One region of the Kitasatospora sp. NPDC059408 genome, then DNA from elsewhere that is predicted to be linked to it. Evidence: riboswitches for the same ligand, from Rfam matches in the RefSeq annotation. Region 1 holds a riboswitch; the other holds the start of a gene.
What was found. Region 1 has a riboswitch for glycine ahead of gcvP (aminomethyl-transferring glycine dehydrogenase). Riboswitches for the same ligand answer to the same signal wherever they lie in the genome.

Region 1 (5,816 bases):
CGCTGCTCCTCGGCACCTCCTGACCCGGACACCCCTGGCGACACCCCCGACCCCAGGGCTCTCCGGACCTCTCACCCACCCGGACGGGTCACCGTCCATGGCCCTGATGGGTCACCTTGCGCCTGACCCGTCTGTGCGTATTTCGCCACCAGCCCCACCTGAACGGGTGATCTCTGCGCGGGAGTTGTGGCGCATGTCACCAAATCGCTGCGCGCACGTCCGCAGATGCCGACACTGGGAACCAGCGTGGAAGGACCACCTGTCCTACCCACTTGAGCGCCGCTCAACACCTGGTCGGCGCGCGGACAGGATCCGACTGCGCGGCGGTTCCCGACGGCTCGCCGTCGGCGGCCGCCCCACGGGGAGGATCGCAGAGCGAAGCGAGGGTACGCATGTGCCAGCACCGTCCTGAGTGCCCGTCGGCCGAGTCCGAGGACCGCGAGGCTGCCGTCCCGGTGGCCTGCCACCCGGAGCAGGGCTGGAGCCTGCTCTGCAACGGTGTCCTCATGTTCGAGGACACCGGAGAGCTGCTGCCCGACGGCCGGGTGATCGCACCGCGCCGCCCGGTCGCCCACGCGGCCTGACCCGCAGTCCGACCCGCGGCCTGACCCGCGGTCCGACCGTACGCACGCCACCATCAGCGGGGGACAGTCCACGAGAACGGGGCAGGGCCCCGGCGAACGTACCGCCGGGGCCCTGCCACTCACGCCTGCCGGATCCGGCTCAGACGCCGTACTCGTCCAGCGGCGGGCACGAGCAGACCAGGTTGCGGTCGCCGTACGCGCCGTCGATCCGGCTGACCGGCGGCCAGTACTTGTCCGCCGGGTTCACGCCCGCCGGGAAGACGGCCTCCTGCCGCGAGTAGCCGTGCGCCCAGTCGCCGGCCAGGGTGGCGGCGATGTGCGGGGCGTTGCACAGCGGGTTGTCGTCGGCCGCCCACTCGCCCGAGCCGACCTTGTCGATCTCGGCGCGGATCGCGATCATCGTGTCGCAGAACCGGTCGATCTCGTGCAGGTCCTCGGACTCGGTCGGCTCGATCATCAGCGTGCCGGCCACCGGGAACGACATCGTCGGCGCGTGGAAGCCGTAGTCGATCAGGCGCTTGGCGATGTCGTCCACCGTCACGCCCGTCTCCTTGGTGAGCGGACGCAGGTCGATGATGCACTCGTGCGCGACCAGCCCGCCCGGCCCGGTGTAGAGCACCGGGAAGTGCGGGGCGAGGCGCTTGGCGATGTAGTTGGCGTTCAGCACGGCGACCTGGGTCGCGTGCTTGAGGCCCTCGCCGCCCATCAGGCGGACGTACGCCCAGGAGATCGGCAGGATCGCGGCCGAGCCCCACGGCGCCGCCGAGATCGGGCCGACACCGGTGGCCGGGCCGGCCTCCTCCTGCAGCGGGTGGTTCGGCAGGTACGGCGCCAGGTGGGCGCGCACCGCGACCGGGCCGACGCCCGGGCCGCCACCGCCGTGCGGGATGCAGAAGGTCTTGTGCAGGTTCAGGTGCGAGACGTCCGCGCCGAACTTGCCCGGCTTGGCGAGGCCGACCAGGGCGTTCAGGTTGGCGCCGTCCACGTACACCTGGCCGCCGGCCTCGTGCACCAGGGCGCAGATCTGGGTGATCTCGGTCTCATAGACGCCGTGGGTGGACGGGTAGGTGACCATCAGCACCGACAGGCTGTCGCGGTGCTTCTCGATCTTGGCCTTCAGGTCCTCGACGTCCACGTCGCCGTCGACGAGGGTCTTCACCACGACGACCCGCATGCCGGCCATCACGGCGGAGGCCGCGTTGGTGCCGTGCGCGGAGGACGGGATCAGGCAGACGTCGCGCTGGGTGTCGCCGTTGGCGTGGTGGTAGGCGCGGACGGCCAGCAGGCCGGCCAGCTCGCCCTGCGAACCGGCGTTCGGCTGGATCGAGACGGCGTCGTAGCCGGTGACCTCGACCAGCTGCTGCTCCAGCTGGCGGATCAGGGTCAGGAAGCCCTGGGCCTGGTCGATCGGCGCGAACGGGTGCAGCTGGCCGAACTCCGGCCAGGTCACCGGCTCCATCTCGGTGGTCGCGTTGAGCTTCATGGTGCAGGAGCCCAGCGGGATCATGCCGCGGTCCAGCGCGTAGTCCCGGTCCGACAGGCGGCGCAGGTAGCGCAGCATGGCGGTCTCCGAGCGGTGGCTGTGGAAGACCGGGTGGGTGAGGTACTCGTCCTCGCGCAGCAGCGCGGCGGGCAGCGCCTCGGCGGTCTCGGCGGCCTCGACGGCGGGCACGCCGAACGCGGCCCAGACGCCGGCCAGGTGCTCACGGGTGGTGGTCTCGTCGGTGGAGACCGAGATCCGGTCCTCGCCGTCCTGGTACACGTTGATGCCGTTGGCACGGGCGGCGGCGGCGATCTCGGCGGCGCGGCCCGGGACGACGGCGGTGACGGTGTCGAAGAACTCGCCGTGCAGGAGCTCGACGCCGCCGGCCCGCAGGCCCTCGGCGAGGGCGGCGGCGTAACGGTGGGTGCGGCGGGCGATGTCGGCCAGGCCGTCCGGGCCGTGGTAGACGGCGTACATCGAGGCCATGACGGCGAGCAGCACCTGGGCGGTGCAGATGTTGCTGGTGGCCTTCTCGCGGCGGATGTGCTGCTCGCGGGTCTGCAGCGCCAGGCGGTAGGCGCGGTTGCCGTCCGAGTCGACGGAGACGCCGACCAGGCGGCCGGGCAGCGAGCGGGCGTACTCGGCGCGCACCGACAGGTAGCCGGCGTGCGGGCCGCCGAAGCCCATCGGCACGCCGAAGCGCTGCGAGGTGCCGCAGGCGATGTCGGCGCCGAGCGCGCCGGGCGACTTGAGCAGGGTCAGCGCCAGCAGGTCGGCGGCGACCGCGACGATCGCGCCGAGGCCGTGGGCCTGCTCGATGACGGGGGCGAGGTCGCGCACGACACCGGTGGCACCCGGGTACTGGAGCAGCACGCCGAAGACGCCGCGCTCGGCGATCTCGGCCGGGATGCCCTCGGAGAGGTCCGCCACGACGACCTCGACACCGGTCGGCACGGCACGGGTGTTGATCACCGCGACGGTCTGCGGCAGGGTCTCGGCGTCGACGAGGAACACGCCGCCCTTGACCTTGGTGACGCGGCGGGCCAGCGCCATCGCCTCGGCGGCGGCGGTGGACTCGTCGAGCAGCGAGGAGCCCGAGGTGGGCAGGCCGGTCAGGTCGGAGACCAGGGTCTGGAAATTGAGCAGCGCCTCCAGGCGGCCCTGGGAGATCTCCGGCTGGTACGGGGTGTACGCGGTGTACCAGGCCGGGTTCTCCAGGACGTTGCGCAGGATCACCGGCGGGGTGAAGGTGCCGTAGTAGCCCAGGCCGATCATCGGCTGGAGCACCTGGTTGCGGCCGGCCAGTTCGCGCAGCTCCGCGAGGACCTGGGCCTCGCTGCGGCCGGCGGGCAGGTCCAGACCCGTGATGGAACGGATCGCCTCGGGCACGGCGGTGGCGGCGAGCTCGTCCAGCGAGCCGTAGCCGACCTGCGCCAGCATCTTCTCCTGCGCGGCGGCGTCGGGGCCGATGTGGCGGTTCTCGAAGGGGCTGGCCTGCTCGAGCTCGGTGAGGGTGACGGCGCCGCTCGGGCGTCCCGCGTTCGACTGGGCGTTCATGGTGGTCGAGGCCTCCTGGTCACGGACCGGCGGGGGTACGCACGCCGGTCGGCCTGCACCGCTGCGGACAGCGGGTGGGCCTGGTGGCGGGCGGACCCGACAGGCCTCCCCCTCTGTCATCGGGACCTGAGAGCTTCGCCCGCGCGGCGCGCCGTGGGCGCTCCGCCGGCTTGCACCGTCGGTGAGGGTGGTGGCCGTCGGCTCCCTCGCCGGCGGTCCTGCCCTGCTTTCCAGAGTGACCTATCCCACACGGTACGGATGCCTGAGAGATTCCGGGGAGGAGTTGCTCCTTCGGCGCCCCGACCAGTGGCTTTCGCCTTCGGGGACTCTCCCGAGCGGGCTCGGCGGTCGCGGCCCAGGGTACCAGCGGGAGCCCGTTCGATCACGGGTGTGTCCGGTCACCCGGGGTCTACGCGCGTCCCCCGAACGGCCCACCCCGCAGCCCGTCCGGACGCACCCCGCTCGCGGCCGTCCGGTTGATGGCTTTTGGTGTGAAGTGGCGGACGGCACGGCTGCTCCGGCCGCCGTCCTGCGGGAGTTCCGCAGGCGCAGCGCACTGGAGGAAAGAGTGCAAACCGATATCGACCCCCGCGACCTCATCGGCCACAAGGCGGTCGACCGCAACGGAGACAAGATCGGCACGGTCGACGAGGTGTACCTGGACGACGCCACCGGCCAGCCCGAGTGGGCCGCCGTCCGCACCGGCATCTTCGGCCGGGACGCCTTCGTCCCGCTCACCACGAGCGAGTTCTCCGGCGACGAGCTCCGCGTGCCGTACGACAAGTCGCTGGTCAAGGACTCGCCGGACTTCGGCGTCGGCCAGCACCTGTCGCCGGCCCAGGAGCTCCAGCTCTACCGCTACTACGGCCTCGACACCCCGGTGAACGGCCGGCCGGTGAACGGCGACGCCGGACCGCCGCAGCCCGACCTCGACTTCGGCACCACCGCGGCCGCCGCCACGACGACCGTCGCCCCCATGACCACGACCACCCTCACCACCGCTCCCACCACGACCGCCACGGAGGCCCACGTGCGGACCCTCAGCACCCCCGCGCCGACAGCCGCCCCGATGGCGGCCGCGACCACGACCGCCCAACCCCCCGTCGCCCAGCCCGCCGTCCAGCCCAAGCCCCAGAACGCCCCGGCGACCGAGGCCCCGTCCGCCCCCAGCGGCCCGGTCGAGATCACCTGCCGCGAGGAGCGGCTGGACATCACCACCGAGTGGCACGTGCTGGGCACGGCGAAGCTGCGCAAGTACGTGACGAGCGAGCAGGTCGAGCGCCGGGTCCCGGTGGTCCGCGAACGCGTCCGGGTGGAGCGGATGCCGGTGGGCGACGCCGAGCGGGCGGCCCTCACCGAGAAGGAGATCGCCGAGGCGGTGGAGGAGGTCACCCTGCGCGAGGAGCGCCCGGTGGTCCGCAAGTACCTCGCCCCGATCGAGCGGGTCCGCCTCGTCGTCGAGCGCTACACGGCGGAGGAGGTCATCCACGACGAACTCCGCCGCGAGAACGTCGAGGTCCACGACGACACCCCCGCCACCCCCAACGGAGCCCCCAACGGCACCCCCACCCCCAACGGCGCCTCCCTCCGCCCCCTGTCCTGAACCGCACCACCCAAAGGCTCCCGGCCCCCACCGGGAGCCTTTGCCATGCCCACCGCCTCCCCCACCCCAACTCCCCACCCCCAGCCCGACCACCCCCGTCCGCCAAACCACACGACGCCCCACCCGACGACCCCCCTCCGCCAAACCACACCACTCCCCCCAACCCCCCCCCCCCAGCCCGCCGCTGGCGCCCCCCACCCCCGCCCGACCACCCCCCTCTGCCAAACCGCACCACTCCCCCAACTCCCCACCCCCCAGCCCGCCGCAGGCGCCCCCCACCTCCACCCGACCTCCATCCGACCACCCCCCTTTGCCAAACCTTAACCACTCGATATTTGACACTCTGAAGTATCTCCCTGCATGGTTATTTCAGTTCATTCACTATGTACGGGAGGAAGCAACCGTGAGTGAGGCACCACAGCCCACCACCGCGGCCGAGAAGCAGAGCACCACCCGGGTCCTGCCGGCCCTCATCCTGGCGATGCTGTCGTTCAGCGTGGTGCAGACCGCGGTCGTCCCGATCCTGCCGTCGCTGGCCAAGGAACTGGACGTCTCCGGCTCCAACATCACCTGGCTGATGACCGCCAAC
Region 2 (5,816 bases), on a different contig from region 1:
TCGTCGGCGATGCGGCGGAACTCGGCGAAGTCGAGCTGGCGCGGGTAGGCGGACCAGCCGGCGATGATCAGCTTCGGCTGGTGCTCCTTGGCGAGGCGCTCGACCTCGGCCATGTCGACCTGGCCGCTCTTCTCGTCGACGTGGTACGCGGCCACGTTGTAGAGCTTGCCGGAGAAGTTGATCTTCATGCCGTGGGTCAGGTGACCGCCGTGGGCCAGGCTCAGGCCCAGGATGGTGTCGCCCGGCTGGATCAGCGCGAACATCGCGGCGGCGTTGGCCTGCGCGCCCGAGTGCGGCTGGACGTTGGCGTGCTCGGCGCCGAACAGGGCCTTGATGCGGTCGATCGCGATCTGCTCGACGACGTCGACGTGCTCGCAGCCGCCGTAGTAGCGGCGGCCGGGGTAGCCCTCGGCGTACTTGTTGGTGAGCACCGAGCCCTGGGCCTCCATGACCGCCACCGGGGCGAAGTTCTCGGAGGCGATCATTTCCAGGGTGGTCTGCTGGCGGTGCAGCTCGGCGTCGACCGCGGCGGCGATCTCCGGGTCGAGCGAGTGCAGGGATTCGTTGAGAACCGTCATGGTGTGGTCTTCCCGGGGCGAAGGAGGAATCGGGACCGCCGCGCGAAGTGCGCCCTCGGAAGGGCGGCGGCGGGTGACGGGTGGGCGGTGAGGGGGGCGGGCCGCCGCGCTGCGGCCCGCCGCGCCAAGGGCCTGGTCAGCCGCCGATGAAGGCGGTGTACTCGTCGGCGCTGAGCAGCTCGTCGGTGGACTCCACCTTGACCTTGAACAGCCAGCCGCCCTCGAACGGGGCGCTGTTGACCAGGGCGTTGTCGTCCAGGACGTCCTGGTTGACCTCGACGACCTCGCCGGTCACCGGGGAGTACAGGTCGCTGACCGACTTGGTGGACTCCAGCTCGCCGCAGGTCTCGCCGGCGGTCACCTCGTCGCCGACCTCGGGCAGCTGCACGTAGACGATGTCACCGAGCGCGTCCGCGGCGTGCTTGGTGATGCCGACCGTCGAGACACCGTCCTCGGCGGCCGTCAGCCACTCGTGCTCCTTGGTGTACTGCAGGTGCTGGGGGTTGCTCATGGCGTCATTCTCCAGGATGGGAAGCGGGTACGACGAAGCGGGCCGCCGCGCGGACGGCTTCGTCGCGGATCAGTGGTGACCGAGGGCCCGGGAAGATCCTCAGCGGGCGCGCTTGTAGAACGGCAGGGCGACGACCTCGACCGGCTCGTGCTTGCCGCGCACGTCCACCGCGACGGCGGTGCCGGGGGCGGCGTGGGCCGCGTCCACGTAGGCGATCGCGATCGGCTTGCCCAGCGTCGGGGACGGCGCGCCCGAGGTGATCCGGCCGATCGGGGCGCCGTCGGCGGAGACCACCGTGTACTCGGCGCGCGGCACGCGCTTGCCCTCGGAGACCAGGCCCACCAGGACGCGCGGCGGGGTCGACTCCGCCTCGGCGGCGGCCTTCTCCAGGGCCTTGCGGCCGACGAAGGCGCCGTCGTTGGTGGTCTTGTCGAAGCGGACGACCCGGCCGAGGCCGGCGTCGAACGGGGTCAGGTCGGTGGAGAGCTCGTGCCCGTACAGCGGCATGCCCGCCTCCAGGCGCAGGGTGTCGCGGCAGGACAGGCCGCACGGCACCAGGCCGTGGCCCTCGCCGGCGGCGGTCAGCGCCTGCCAGACCGGCTCGGCGTCGGCCGGGGCGCAGAAGATCTCGAAGCCGTCCTCGCCGGTGTAGCCGGTGCGGGCGAGCAGCACGTCCCGGTCGGCCACCCGGGCCGGGAGGATCGCGTAGTACTTCAGGCCGGGCAGGTCGGCCTCGGTGGTCTTCGCGAGGATCGCGGTGGACTCCGGGCCCTGGACGGCGATCAGCGCGTAGGTGTCGCGGTCGTCGGTGACGACGGCGTCGAAGCCCTTGGCGCGGGCGATCAGCTCGTCCAGCACCAGCTGGGCGTTGGAGGCGTTGGCGACGACGAGGAAGGAGTCCTCGCGCAGGCGGTAGACGATCAGGTCGTCCAGGATGCCGCCGTCCTCGGCGCAGATCATGGTGTAGCGGGCGCGCAGGACGCCGAGGGCGGAGACGAAGCCGACCAGCGCGTGGTCCAGCATCTCGCCGGCCTGCGGGCCGGTCACGGTGATCTCGCCCATGTGGGACAGGTCGAACAGACCGGCCTTGGTGCGGACGGCGAGGTGCTCCTCGCGCTCGCTGCCGTAACGCAGCGGCATGTCCCAGCCGGCGAAGTCGGTCATGGTCGCGCCGAGGGCGCGGTGCAGCGCGTCGAGCGCGGTGAGGCGGAGGGACGACATGGCCTGGGAACTCCTCGGTCTGGGCACTCAGGGGTGCACGCGCCGGACCGGACCCGCTCGGGGACCGACTCCTGCGCGCGGGCATGCGGCGGCGTGGGTCTCCCCATCTGTCGTCGAACCTGAGAGCTTCACCGCGCAGCGGCCCGTCGCTGTTTCCAGCTTTCCGGACAGGATGGCGGCTTGCACCGTGGGTGGGCGCACGACAGGCCGTGCGCCGCTTTCCAGATGTGCCTAACCCGTGCGGTAGGGGGGCCTGAGAGATTCCGGGGAGGACTTGCTCCTTCGGCGCCGGCCGTGCCACCAGACGGGGCACTCCGGACTCTCCCGCGCGGGTTCGAGCGGCCGGTATGGAGTTAGTGGGGCCGACTGCGCACGACGCCGTCGGACGCGCACATCATGGCACGTCCGCGGCACCGATGGGAGGGGGGACCCGGTCACACACCACAGGGGACCCGGCCACACGCCACACAAGGGAACACGCACCCTAGACTGCTGCGCGTCGGCAGCAGTGGGCGGCCGACCGGCAGAGGGCGGTACAGGGGCGCATGGGGTACCCGGTGGAGCAGCAGCAGGGGTGGGGCGGCCCGGACACGCCGCCGCCGGGCGGGGCCTGGCCGGCCAACGAGCTGGAGCAGGTGCTCACCGCCGCGCTGGGCGATCCGGGCGCGACGCCGCGGGTGGTCGAGGTGCTGGCCCGCAGCCAGGTGTGGATCCCGCTGCCCGCCGGCGGCGACCCGCAGGGGCAGTCGCTGGACCTGCCGACGATCGAGCTGGGCGGCGAGCCGTACGTCCCGGTCTTCTCCTCGCAGGAGGTGTTCCTCCAGCAGGCGCCGGGGATGGCGTTCGCGGTCGCCCCGGCCTGGGAGTTCGCCCGCGGGCTGCCGCTGGGCGTCGGGATCGCCGTCAACCCCGAGGCCGCGGTGGGCATCCCGGTGCCGCCGCAGGGCGTCGCCGAGCTGCGCCGCGGTCCGCGCGAGGACCGCTGGGAGGACCCCTCGGCGCCGACCGGTGGCCGGGTCGCGCTGCGCGAGCCCGTGCCGGGGGAGGATCCGGAGCACTTCCTGGCCGTCTGTCGGGCCGAACTCGCCGCCCTGCCGGGAGTGTTGACCGCGCGCCGCGCGCTCGCGAGCATCGAGGGCGAGCCGACCGTGATGTTCATCGGCGTGCAGCTGGACCCGGCCGCCCCGGCCGACCCGGCGGCGGTGAACGAGGCGCTCGGCCGCGCGCTGGGAACCGCGCCGCTGCCCGGCGGCGTCCACCTCGTGCTGCTCGACCTCGCCGACGATCCGGTGGTCGAGTGGCTGCTCACCCGGGTGCTGCCGTTCTACGCGCGGGTGTGACGGGGTTCGTTCGTAGGCACGTCGCCGTGGCGTCGGCCGGTGCCGCGCCATAGGGTGCGTGCAGACGGCCGACGGGCCGGCGGCAGGTGAGGAAAGAGGCGCGGCGAGGTGGGCGCATGAGTGCGGGAGCGGTGTCCGGTGGTGCACCGGGGCCCTGGGGCCAGGCACCGGCCGGACGCCCCGGCGCGGATCCGGGCGTGCTGGAGCGCGCGCTGCGCGAGGTCGCGCCGGAGCGCTACGAGGCGTACGAGCAACTGCTCCGCGCCCTGGCCGAGGGCCAGGTCTGGATGCTGCTGTGGCACGGCACCCCGGGCAGCCCGGACGCCCAGTACGGGAACATGGAGATCAGCGGCCACGGCTACGCGCCGGCCGTCACCTCCCCCGAGCAGCTGGCGGCCTCCGGCTGGGCGCGTGCCCACGAGGTCGTCTCCGGGCGCGAGATCGCCGCGTCGCTGTACCGCACCCGCTGGGGCCTGTGGCTGAACCCGCACGCCCCGGGCGGCGGGGTCGGCGTGCCGTGGGCGGACCTGCGGCGGATCGCGGGGGGCCTGGACCGGCTGCCGGCCGGGCCGCTGAGGCTCAGCGAGCCGCAGGTGAACGCCCAGCAGTTCTTCGCGCTGCTGGAGCACCAGGCGCGCGAGGTGCGGGCCGTCCGGGCGCTGCGCCGGGCCTGGGTGCAGCCGGCCGTGGGCGAACCGTACCTGGCCATCGGCCTGGACCTGTACGACGGCTCCCCGCCGGCCGTGGAGGCGGTGCGCGCGCTGATGCAGCGGGCGATCGCGGTGGCCCCGGAGGGGCTGGCGGTGTCCACGGTGGCGATGGCGGACGAGTACGACCCGGTGGCGCTGTGGATGCGGGCCAAGGCGCGGCCGTTCTACGACCGCGAGGCGGCCGGGCTCGCCCGGCCGACCGGTGCCTACCCGCCGGTGCCGCCGCCGGGCCACCAGGCGCCGCCGTACTACCCGCAGCAGACCGGGCCGGGCTGGCACGGGCAGCCGCAGCCGCCCCAGCGGCCGTGGCCCGGATACCCGGGGCGCTGAACCGCTAAACCCGCCAAAACCCATTTCCAGAAGCCGACTTGACTTTGCGTCAGGTCGGCTTCGGCGTTTTCCGGACGACTTCGCGGCTGCGGGTGTCAGGCATCTTGACACGGTTATCACGACCGTGTGAAGAGGGATATGCCGATGATCGTGGAGGTGCATGCACGCAGATCACAGTTGGGCATCTGTCGCTTGGCAGGGCTGGCGCAAGCCAGTTCGGATGGCAGAGAGTTCTGCGCAACGCACCGCGCGAACTCGGAACCCCACAAAGGTCAACGCGCACGCCGACCGCTCCAGCCACGCGACGCCCATCCCGCGTGGTGGCAGTGCACCGTGCACGACGCACTGCCGCACTGCCGCGAAACCCCGCTCCTTAGCACCTCCGCACGTCCGCATAGCCGCACCGCCGAAGCCGGCGACCGGCACCCGTGGGCCGGCCACCGTCGGCGAGGGGACCTACTGACATGACCACATCCGTCACCACCGCCGGGAACGATCCGGAGGCACCCGCCCCCGCGAGCCCGGCCCAGAAGATCGAGGGCCGCTCCCTCGGCCAGATCGCCTGGACCCGTTTCAAACGGGACAAGCTGGCCGTCGTCGGCGGCATCGTCGTGATCCTGCTGATCCTGCTCGCCGTGCTGGCCAAGCCGATCGAGGGACTGTTCGGCCTCGACCCGGACGCCTTCAACCAGGACCTGCTGGACGCCAACCTCGGCGGTCTGCCGCTCGGGGACTGGGGCGGCATGAGCTGGGACCACCCGCTCGGCGTCGACCCCCTCACCGGCCGCGACCTGCTCGCCCGTGTCATCGAGGGCTCCTGGGTCTCCCTGCTGGTCGCCTTCGGCGCGACGCTGCTGTCCAACACGATCGGCACCGTGCTCGGCGTCATGGCCGGCTACTACGGCGGCTGGGTGGACACGCTGATCAGCCGGATCATGGACGTCTTCCTCGCGTTCCCGCTGCTGCTCTTCGCGATCGCGATCTCGACCTCGCTGCAGGGCGGCGCGTTCGGCCTGCACGGCCTCCCGCTGCACCTCCTGGTGCTGATCTTCGTGATCGGCTTCTTCAACTGGCCCTACATGGGCCGGATCGTGCGCGGACAGACCCTCTCGCTGCGCGAGCGGGA

Region 2: another riboswitch for glycine. It lies ahead of gcvT (glycine cleavage system aminomethyltransferase GcvT); the one in region 1 lies ahead of gcvP (aminomethyl-transferring glycine dehydrogenase).

The regions. Positions count from the first base shown of each region.
Region 1 is NZ_JBHYWI010000123.1:3,849-9,664, reverse strand. It holds gene ACFXDE_RS41125 (hypothetical protein) at 1-23, shown strand, start outside; gene ACFXDE_RS41120 (DUF5999 family protein) at 393-584, shown strand; gene gcvP (aminomethyl-transferring glycine dehydrogenase) at 724-3,624, opposite strand; glycine riboswitch at 3,865-3,968, opposite strand; partial or broken gene ACFXDE_RS41110 (PRC-barrel domain-containing protein) at 4,193-4,573, shown strand; gene ACFXDE_RS41105 (YsnF/AvaK domain-containing protein) at 4,601-5,227, shown strand; gene ACFXDE_RS41100 (MFS transporter) at 5,631-5,816, shown strand, end outside.
Region 2 is NZ_JBHYWI010000061.1:28,544-34,359, forward strand. It holds gene glyA (serine hydroxymethyltransferase) at 1-578, opposite strand, end outside; gene gcvH (glycine cleavage system protein GcvH) at 715-1,089, opposite strand; gene gcvT (glycine cleavage system aminomethyltransferase GcvT) at 1,189-2,310, opposite strand; glycine riboswitch at 2,542-2,647, opposite strand; gene ACFXDE_RS31665 (enhanced serine sensitivity protein SseB C-terminal domain-containing protein) at 2,856-3,650, shown strand; gene ACFXDE_RS31670 (enhanced serine sensitivity protein SseB C-terminal domain-containing protein) at 3,767-4,690, shown strand; gene ACFXDE_RS31675 (ABC transporter permease) at 5,155-5,816, shown strand, end outside.